Regions from separate parts of the Variovorax sp. SPNA7 genome, predicted to be linked through region 2. Evidence: riboswitches for the same ligand, from Rfam matches in the RefSeq annotation. Region 2 holds a riboswitch; each other region holds the start of a gene.
What was found. A riboswitch is a leader RNA that binds a small molecule or an ion and turns the genes downstream of it on or off. The one in region 2 is predicted to bind glycine.

Region 1: linked by a shared signal. The riboswitch ahead of RZE77_RS03450 (D-amino acid dehydrogenase) and the one ahead of gcvT (glycine cleavage system aminomethyltransferase GcvT) in region 2 are both predicted to bind glycine.
Region 3: linked by a shared signal. The riboswitch ahead of RZE77_RS06580 (ABC transporter substrate-binding protein) and the one ahead of gcvT (glycine cleavage system aminomethyltransferase GcvT) in region 2 are both predicted to bind glycine.

What each region holds. Positions count from the first base shown of each region.
Region 1 covers NZ_CP138513.1:766,366-769,629, forward strand. The annotation lists gene RZE77_RS03445 (FIST signal transduction protein) at 1-308, shown strand, start outside; gene RZE77_RS03450 (D-amino acid dehydrogenase) at 326-1,627, opposite strand; glycine riboswitch at 1,718-1,824, opposite strand; glycine riboswitch at 1,876-1,945, opposite strand; gene rfbB (dTDP-glucose 4,6-dehydratase) at 2,052-3,134, shown strand; gene rfbD (dTDP-4-dehydrorhamnose reductase) at 3,131-3,264, shown strand, end outside.
Region 2 covers NZ_CP138513.1:3,692,437-3,695,700, forward strand. The annotation lists gene RZE77_RS17320 (TRAP transporter large permease) at 1-492, shown strand, start outside; gene RZE77_RS17325 (hypothetical protein) at 639-1,187, shown strand; glycine riboswitch at 1,219-1,309, shown strand; glycine riboswitch at 1,322-1,434, shown strand; gene gcvT (glycine cleavage system aminomethyltransferase GcvT) at 1,480-2,658, shown strand; gene gcvH (glycine cleavage system protein GcvH) at 2,706-3,077, shown strand; gene gcvP (aminomethyl-transferring glycine dehydrogenase) at 3,130-3,264, shown strand, end outside.
Region 3 covers NZ_CP138513.1:1,440,263-1,443,526, forward strand. The annotation lists gene RZE77_RS06570 (NADPH-dependent FMN reductase) at 1-195, opposite strand, end outside; gene RZE77_RS06575 (hypothetical protein) at 309-1,103, shown strand; glycine riboswitch at 1,233-1,364, shown strand; gene RZE77_RS06580 (ABC transporter substrate-binding protein) at 1,535-3,124, shown strand; gene RZE77_RS06585 (ABC transporter permease) at 3,146-3,264, shown strand, end outside.

The DNA.
Region 1 (3,264 bases), 2.9 Mb from region 2:
TGCGCATCTGCGCCGAGATCCGCGAAGAGCTCGAGCCCGAGGAGCAGACGCTGGCCACCGCGCGCGCCGTCGCAGCGGGGGAGGCCGAGGCGGCGCCGCATCCGGCGCGCCGCATCGCGGGCGCCGTGTACGTGAGCTGCTCGGGACGCGGCGGGCCGCACTTCGGCGCGCCGGGCGCCGAACTGCAGATCGTGCGGCACGCGCTGGGCGACGTGCCGCTGGTCGGCTTCTTTGCCGCGGGCGAGATCGCGCGCCACCACCTGTACGGCTACACCGGCGTGCTGACGGTGTTCACCAGCAAGGACTGAGCCTCGCCCTCTGGCATTCAGGCCGGCTGCAGTACGCGCGCCGCCGGCGCAGGCATGCCGGTGAACGCAAAGTCGACCTCGGGCGCGAGTCCGCTCACGATGCGTGCAATCGACTTGCCCGATCCGCAGGCGTGCGTCCAGCCGAGCGTGCCATGGCCGGTGTTGAGGAACAGGTTCGGCAGTTTCGTCTTGCCGATCAGCGGCACGTTGCTTGGCGTCGCGGGGCGCAGGCCGGTCCAGAACTGGGCCTGCGTGGTGTCGCCGGCGCCCGGAAAGAGCTCCTCGACGCGCCGCACGATCGCCTCGCAGCGCACGCGGTTCAGGTCGCGGTCGTAGCCGTTGAGCTCGGCCGTGCCGGCAATGCGCAGGCGGTCGCCGGAAGCCGAGGTGTAGCGCGAGAACACGAGCTTGAACTCGTCGTCGGTCAGCGAGACCTGGTGCGCCCTGGACGCGTCCTTCACCGGCAGCGTCACCGAATAGCCCTTGGCCGGATAGATCGGCAGCCGGATGCCCAGCGGCGCGGCAACGATCGGGCTCAGCGAACCCATCGCGAGCACGAAGGCGTCGCTGCGGATGCGCTGGAAGCGGCCTTCGCTGTCGGTGGCTTCGACGTGGTCGATGCTGCCGCCGGCCTCGCGCAGCGCGGTCACCGTGTGGCTCATGAGGAACTTCACGCCGGCCGCGGCCGCGCGCTTCGCCAGCTCGCGTGCAAAAAGATTCGCGTCGCCGGACTCGTCCTCCGCCGTGTAGGTGGCACCCGCCAGCTTCGGGCGGATGTGGGCGAGGGCGGGCTCGATCTTCACGGCCTCGTCGGCAGAGATCACCTGGCGTTCGCAGCCGAGTGCGCGCATCTGCTCGGCGGGCTTGAGGGCGCCGTCGAACTCCTTCTGCGTCGTATAGAAGTGCAGGATGCCCTGCGTGCGCTGGTCGTATTGCAGGCCGGCGTCGGCGCGCAGCTGCTGCAGCACCTCGCGGCTGTAGGTGCCCAGGCGAACGATCTGCTCGATGTTGTGCCGGGTGCGCGCCGGCGTGCATTCGCGCAGGAACTGCAGGCCCCAGAGCCACTGGCGCATGTCGGCGCGGATGCGAAACAGCAGCGGGGCGTCTTCCTTGCCCAGCCATTGCAGCACCTTGAGCGGTGCGCTCGGATTGGCCCAGGGCTCGGCATGGCTGACGGAGATCTGCCCGCCGTTGGCAAAGCTTGTTTCGGCGGCCGGCGTGGCCTGCCGGTCGATCACGGTCACTTCGTGGCCGAGTTGCTGGAGATAGTAAGCAGAAGTCACGCCGAGCAGGCCGGCGCCAAGAACGATCACACGCATTTCAAGTACCTTTGAAGATTGGCACTCGAACGGCGGACTTGGTGTGCTACTGATTCAATAGCGAGCAACCGGACGAACGCCGTCCAAGTTGCCGCTCCCCCTGTCCTTGGTACCTGAGAGATTCACCTGTTGCACCTTGCAACGGGTTTGCTCCTTCGGTGCATCACGCGAGGTGATGGCTCTCCAGACGGCTTGTCAGTTGATGCAGTACATGCCACGACACTCTTTGAAAGAACTTCAAGGAATCTGTGGGCTGACCTGAGCGTTTATGGGAGTTTGCGCCTTCGGTGGAGTAGTAATAAGTACTACTCACTCTCCTGCAGTGAAACGATTGTAGGCGGGGACCGCAAAGCCGCCAACCATGAATTTTGACAATTCGGACCAATGGGATAATTGTCATTGATTCGAAACTTCGGGGAGACTCATGATCCTGGTAACCGGCGGCGCGGGCTTCATCGGCGCCAACTTCGTACTCGACTGGCTGGCGCAGAGCGACGAGCCTGTCGTGAACCTCGACAAGCTGACCTATGCCGGCAACCTCGAGACGCTCGCGTCTCTCAAAGGCGACCCGCGGCACCTCTTCGTGCAGGGCGACATCGGCGACAGCGCGCTGGTTGACCGCCTCTTGGCCGAGCACAAGCCGCGCGCCATCGTGAACTTTGCCGCGGAATCGCACGTCGACCGCTCCATCCACGGCCCCGAGGACTTCGTGCAGACCAACGTGCTGGGCACCTTCCGCCTGCTCGAGTCCGTGCGCGGCCACTGGAGCGCGCTGGCGGCCGAGCAGAAAGCCGCCTTCCGCTTCCTGCACGTGTCCACCGACGAGGTCTACGGCTCCCTCTCCAAGACCGACCCCGCCTTCACCGAAGAGCACAAGTACGAGCCCAACAGCCCCTACTCGGCCAGCAAGGCCGCCAGCGACCACCTCGTGCGCGCCTGGCACCACACCTACGGCCTGCCGGTCGTCACCACCAACTGCTCCAACAACTACGGGCCCTTCCACTTCCCCGAGAAGCTCATCCCGCTGATGATCGTCAACGCCCTGGCCGGCAAGCCCCTGCCCGTGTACGGCGACGGCATGCAGGTGCGCGACTGGCTCTACGTGAAGGACCACTGCAGCGCCATCCGCCGCGTGCTCGAAGCCGGCCGCCTCGGCGAGACCTACAACGTCGGCGGCTGGAACGAGAAGCCCAACATTGAGATCGTCAACACCGTCTGCGCCCTGCTCGACGAACTTCGCCCGCGTGCCGACGGCCAGCCCTACAAGGCGCAGATCAGCTACGTCACCGATCGCCCCGGCCACGACCGGCGCTACGCCATCGATGCGCGCAAGCTCGAGCGCGAACTCGGCTGGAAGCCCGCCGAAACCTTCGACAGCGGCATCCGCAAGACCGTCGAGTGGTACCTGGCCAACGCCGAATGGGTGCGCAACGTGCAAAGCGGCGCCTACCGCGAATGGGTCGAGAAGCAATACGACGCCGCACCCGCGGCCAAGGCTGCGGCATGAAGCTGCTGCTGCTGGGCAAGGGCGGCCAGGTCGGCTGGGAGCTGCAGCGCAGCCTCGCGCCGCTGGGCGAGCTGGTCGCGCTCGACTTCGACAGCACCGACTTCCACGCCGACTTCAGCCGTCCCGAGCA
Region 2 (3,264 bases):
TACGTCATCCTGCGCAAGTCGGTGCTGTCGTCGGCGGTGATCATGTTCATCATCGCCAACGCGGGCCTGTTCGCGTTCCTGATCACGCGTGCAGGGGTGCCCGACGCCATCGGCCACTGGCTGCAGGAAGTGCTGAAGTCGCCCGCGATGTTCCTGCTGGGCGTGAACGCGGCGCTGTTCGTCATCGGCATGTTCATCGAGACCAGCGCGGCCATCATCGTGCTCGCGCCCATCCTTGCGCCGGTGGCGGTGCACTTCGGCATCGACCCGGTGCACTTCGGGCTGATCATGGTGGTGAACCTGGCGCTCGGCATGATCACCCCGCCTTTCGGCGTGAACCTGTTCGCGGCCTGCACGGTGGCGCGCATCTCGCTCGACCGGATCGTGAAATACCTGGTGCCCTTCGTGCTCGTGATCCTGGCCTGCCTGATGGTGATCACCTACGTGCCGTGGATATCGCTCGCGCTGCGCGACCTGGCGTACGCCAAATAGCGGAAACAAGGCGAAAAAGAAGAAACGGCAGCCTGTTCGCAGGCTGCTTTTTTTTGTGCGGCGGTTTCCCTGTAAGGCAAACGTTTCATGAAGATGTCACCGCTTGCAACGATGCTTCAGCCCTCGATCCCCAAAGCTGTGGCGCCATGTTTCCCACCAAGACCGACAAGGCACGCGACGAACTCCAAGGCCGCGAGCGCACGCTGAGCCAGCGCGAGCGCGCCTTGCTGCTGATGGCCGACGGCCGGCGTTCGCTGACCGATTTCAGCCCGCTTTTCGCCAGCCGCACCGAAGCCGAGCAGGCGATCCAGGCGCTGATGCGCCAAGGCTATCTGCAGGACGCGCAGGCGCTTGCTGCCACGGCGGCGCAAGCCGTGGCGCAGCCGCCCGCCCCGGTACCCGCGGCCGACCCGATCCGGCTCGCCACCTCGGCCGACAACTTCGACGGCAAGCGCTCCCTGGCCACCACGCGCATGTTCCTGTTCGACATCTGCGAGCGCATGTTCGTGCGCCGCGACCCCAAGTTCGCGCTGCAGATGCGCGACGCCCTGCGCGAGGCGCGCGACCGCGGCGCCATGCTGACCATTGCCGCACTGATGCTCACCGAGGTCGAGAAAGCCGCCGGCGCCGAGCGGGCCGAATCGCTGCGCGAGCGCATCGACCGGCTGCTGCCGCCGGCCGAGACCGTGCACTGAGCCGCAGACCGGGCGGCCGCGATCCACTACACTCCTATGGTCAGGAGAGAGCCCCGCCAGCCGGGGCCGCCGAAGGCGCAGGGGTTTCCCGAACGCTCAGGCAAAAGGACTGACACAGCGCTGGCGCATGCCGGCGCTTCCTTGCTGGAGAGAGGCCGCTGCATCCCAAACCATGCACCGGCCCACCGAAGGAGCAAACCCCGATCGTGGGGCGAATCTCTCAGGTAAAGCGGACAGCAGGGGTGGCCCATGGCTCGCGCCATGGAATTCGTCTGCCCCTTTGGAGTGCCCCGTGGCTGCTTCCTCCGACTCCTCTTCCGCCGAACAACTCCTGAAGACCCCGCTGTACGACCTGCACGTGGAGCTCGGCGCCCGCATGGTGCCGTTTGCGGGCTATTCGATGCCGGTGCAATACCCCGCCGGCCTCATGGCCGAGCACAGGCACACGCGCGACGCGGCCGGTCTGTTCGACATCTCGCACATGGGCCAGCTGCGCCTGGTCTGCCCGGACGCCGCGGCCGCCTTTGAAACCCTGATGCCGGTCGACGTGATCGACCTCGCGCCCGGCAAGCAGCGCTACGGCCTGCTGCTGAACGACCAGGGCGGCATCCTCGACGACCTGATGTTCTTCAACGAGGGCCACGGCTCGATCTTCGTGATCGTGAACGGCGCCTGCAAGGTGGCGGACATCGCCCACATCCAGCAGAAGATCGGCGCACGCTGCGATGTGCAGCCCATGCCCGACCACGCGCTGCTCGCGCTGCAGGGGCCGCAGGCGGCCGTGGTGCTGGCGCGGCTGTCGCCCGGCATCGAGCGCTTCGTCTTCATGACCGGCGGCGCGGTGCAGATCGGCGGCATTCCGGCCTTTGCCACGCGCAGCGGCTACACCGGCGAAGACGGCTTCGAGATCTCGGTGGCCGGCCAGAATGCCGACGCCCTCGCCCGCCTCCTGCTGGCCCAGCCCGAGGTCAAGCCCATCGGCCTGGGCGCGCGCAATTCGCTGCGGCTGGAAGCCGGGCTGTGCCTCTACGGCAACGACATCGACACCACCACCACGCCAATCGAAGCCTCGCTCAACTGGGCGATCCAGAAGGTGCGCCGCACGGGCGGCGCGCGCGAAGGCGGCTTTCCGGGCGCGGCCAGGGTGCTGGCCCAGCTCGCCGCCGCCACGGCCGGCGCCGCGGGCCACACCGACCACGACACGCTGAAGCGCAAGCGCGTCGGCCTTGTGGCGCTGGAACGCATTCCGGTGCGCGACGGCACCATGCTGCAATCCTTCGAAGGCAAGGACATCGGCTTTGTCACGAGCGGCCTGCTCGGCCCGACGGCCGACCGCCCGATCGCCATGGGCTACGTGGCCACCGCGTTTTCCGAGCCCGGCACGCGCGTGCAGGCCATCGTGCGCGGCAAGCCGGTGCCGATGGAAGTCTCGACGCTGCCTTTCGTGCCCACCCGCTACTACCGCGGCTAGGCGCTGCGCCCCCGATCATCATTTTTTTCCACGAGGAGTTTTCCACCATGAGCATCAAGTACACCAAGGACCACGAATGGGTCTCGGCCGAAGGCAGCGCAGCCACCGTCGGCATCACCGTGCATGCGCAGGACGCGCTCGGCGACGTGGTCTTTGTCGACCTGCCCGAAGTCGGCAAGAGCTTTGCCCAGGGCGAGGTGGCCGGTGTCGTCGAATCGGTCAAGGCCGCGGCCGATGTGTTCATGCCCGTGTCGGGCGAGATCACCGAAGTGAACGAAGCCCTGCGCGCCGATCCCTCGCTCGCCAACACCGACCCGTTGGCCGCCGGCTGGTTCTTCAAGGTCAAGCTCAGCGAACCCGCGCAGCTCGACGCGCTGCTCGACGCCGCCAGCTACGACAAGTTCGCTGCCGAGTCCTGATCCGCCGAATTCGCAAGCCGCCTTTTTCCTCATTCCCGAGCCTTCACCCGCCATGCCGATTCCCGCCCTTCCCTCTTTGCAACAACTGGAGAACGCCGAAGAGTTTCTCGCCCGCCACATCGGCATCGATGCGGCGGACGAGGCGCGCATGCTGCCGGTGATCGGCTCGGAAACGCGTGCCGAACTC
Region 3 (3,264 bases), 2.3 Mb from region 2:
CATCGCCGCGGGCGCGGTGCCTTCGGGGTATTCCTTGTACATGCGGTCGAGCATCGGCAGGCCGACGGCCTTGGCGTCGATCAACTCGGCCTCGGCACCTCGCGCGTTGAGGCCCGCCACCAGGTAGTCCGCCAGGCGAATGCCCATGCGGTCCGAGCGGTACGAGCCATAGAACACCAGGATCCTGTCAGCCATCTTTTGCTCCGTTCGAGGCCAAGATGGCCGTGGGGCGAAGGCTACAACATCGGCCCGCCCGCACCGCAATTGGTTGCAGCATCCTGTGGGCGGGCTGGCTACCATGCCGGTCCATGAACCCGTTGCCCATTCTTCGCACTGCCGCCTTGCCGATGTTCGTCCTGCTGCTTGCGGGGCATGCGGGCGCCGCGCCGTCGGCACAACTCTTCGATGCGGTGAAGAAACCGGAATCGCTGGATGCGGACTGGCGCGCGCGCTTGTGTGCGCTGCTGCCGCAGCCCTGCGATCCGCAGGCGCTGGGCCTGTACCGGCCGCGCGGCGCCGCAGCGGGCGACTATGCGGTGTTCTCGAGCGAGCCGCTGGCCATGGCGCGCATCAAGCGCGTCGCCGCCGGCACGTGGCAGCTGAACCGCCTGCATGACTTCAGCGGCTATGCGGCCGCACTGATGAAGAAGGCGGCCACTCCCGGCATGGCGGATTCGCGCATCTCCCTCGCGCCGGCGCTCTATCCGCTGGCCGAAGGGCGGTGGGCCGCGGCCGTGCTCCAGACGGTGTCGGAGATGTACTCGGGCGGCGGCGCTTCGTTCAGCAAGGCCGACTTCGTGCCGGTCGAGGACGCGAGCCGGGCCGTGTACGAAGGCATTCCTTTTTCGTGCTCGAAGATGGTCCGCGCCTGCTTCAGCGAAAGGGAATACAAGCAGTCGAAGCACTGCCACGACGAGAGCAGCGGCAGCCTTCGCATCAGCTACGGCGAAGCTGCGAGCCCGGGCGAAGCCTACAGCTGGCAGTACACATGGCTGCAGAGCGAATGGCCGCAGAACACGCCCGCCAGCGACACCACCACCACACGCCTTCACTTCACCGCCAGGACCACCGAAAGGGCGAGCTTCTGCGGCGGGCCGCAGTAGCGCAAGCGTTCGAGTGGCACGCATTCTGCTTGGAAGAATGCATCCAGGAGAAATGCCGGCTCGATGCTTCGAGTTAGTGCATTACCGAAGGCGACAGCCCATAACGCTCAGGTCCCAAGACTGGATATCTCGATCAACGCTGGAGAGCGCTGCCCGGAGCCCTGAATAGAAAAGGCCTCCGAGGGCAGCCGCCGAAGGGGCAAGCCATGCGCGATGAGCGTGCATGGTGAATCTCTCAGGCCAAAGGACAGCAGGGGCATCTCGCGCAATGCGCGGGGTGGCCTTTGCGCGCTTCCGGAGCCTTCTTCTTCATGACTCTTGTTCGAGCGCCTCGCGCGATTTTTCCTCTTCTTCTTCCACCGGGGCGGCCGCGCTGGCACGCCTGATCCGAAGTCCCGTTCCTCACGATTTTTTCAACCGGAGAACCGAAGATGCTGTCGAAAAGAAACCTGAAAGCCGTTGTCGCGGGTGCCATGCTGGCCGCTGCATTCGCAACCACCAGCGCGTTCGCGCAGGATGCGGCCAAGGTGCTGCGCCTGGTGCCGCAATCCGACCTCAAGATCCTCGACCCGATCTGGACCACCGCCTTCGTCACGCGCAACCACGGCTATGCCGTGTACGACACGCTCTTCGGCGTGGACGAGCAGGGCAAGGTCAAGCCGCAGATGGTCGACAAGTACACCACCAGCGCCGATGGCAGGACGTGGACCTTCACGCTGCGCAAGAGCCTCGAATTCCATGACGGCAAGCCGGTCACTTCGGAAGACGTGCTGGCGTCGCTCAAGCGCTGGGGCCAGCGCGACGGGCTGGGCCAGAAGATGTATGCCGCGCTCGACAAGGCCGAGGCGGTCGACGCCAGCAGCTTCAGGCTGGTGTTCAAGGACGGCTTCGGCATGGTGCTCGATGCACTGAGCAAGCCTTCGTCGAACCCGCCGTTCATCATGCCGGCGCGCGTGGCCGCCACGCCGTCCGACAAGCAGATCGACGACGCCACCGGTTCGGGCCCCTACATCTTCAAGAAGGAGGAGTACCGCCCCGGCGAGAAGGTGGTCTACCTGAAGAACACCAGGTACGTGCCGCGCACCGAGGCGCCTTCAGGCACCGCGGGCGGCAAGAACGTGTACGTCGACCGCATGGAATGGATCATCCTGAAGGACGCGCAGACACAGGCCAATGCGCTCGCGAACGGCGAGGTCGACATGATCGAATGGCTGCCGCCGGAGCAGTACACGGCGCTCAAGAACAACGCTGCCATCACGGTCGACAACCCGATCCCGAAGGGCTCGTTCGCGCTGCACCTGAACCACGTCATTCCGCCCTTCGACAATCCGAAGATCGCGCAGGCCGCCATCATGGCCATCAACCAGGAGGCGCTGATGCGCGCCCAGATGGTGCACAAGGAGCTCTACAACAGCTGCGCCTCGGTCTACCCGTGCGGCACGGCGTTCTCCAGCGACAAGACCAGCTACTTCACCGGCAAGCCGCAGTTCGAGAAAGCCAAGGCGCTGCTCAAGGAAGCGGGCTATGACGGCAAGCCGGTCGTGCTCATGTATCCGGCCGACTTTGCGCTGCTCAACAAGTTTCCGCCGGTGATGGCGCAGCTGCTGAAGCAGGCCGGCTTCAACGTCGACATGCAGTCGATGGACTGGCCCACGCTGGTCACGCGCCGCGCGCGGAAGGATCCCGTCGACAAGGGCGGCTGGAACCTCTTCATCACCGGCTGGGGCATTGCCGACAACATGAACCCGATGTTCTATGCGCCGCTCACGGGCAACGGCGAGAAGGGCTGGTTCGGCTGGGCCACCGATGACAAGCTCGAGCAGCTGAAGTCCGACTTCCTGGCGACGGCCGACGAGCCGAAGCGCAAGGACCTGGCCACGGCCATCCAGCAACGCGTGTACGACACCGGCATCTACGCACCCATCGGCGAATACAAGCCGCTCACGGCCTACCGCAAGGGCGTGGTGAGCGGCGTGGTGCGCTCGCCGGTCAATGTGTTCTGGAACATCAAGAAGAGCTGAGCGCGCTCGTTCGCCAAACCCATGCTGATCTTTCTTGCGCGCCGCATCCTGTCGACCGTGCCGGTGCTCGTCATCGTCGCGCTGATCGTGTTCCTGATGCTCCGGCTGGCGCCCGGCGATCCGGCCGCCGCCATCGTGGG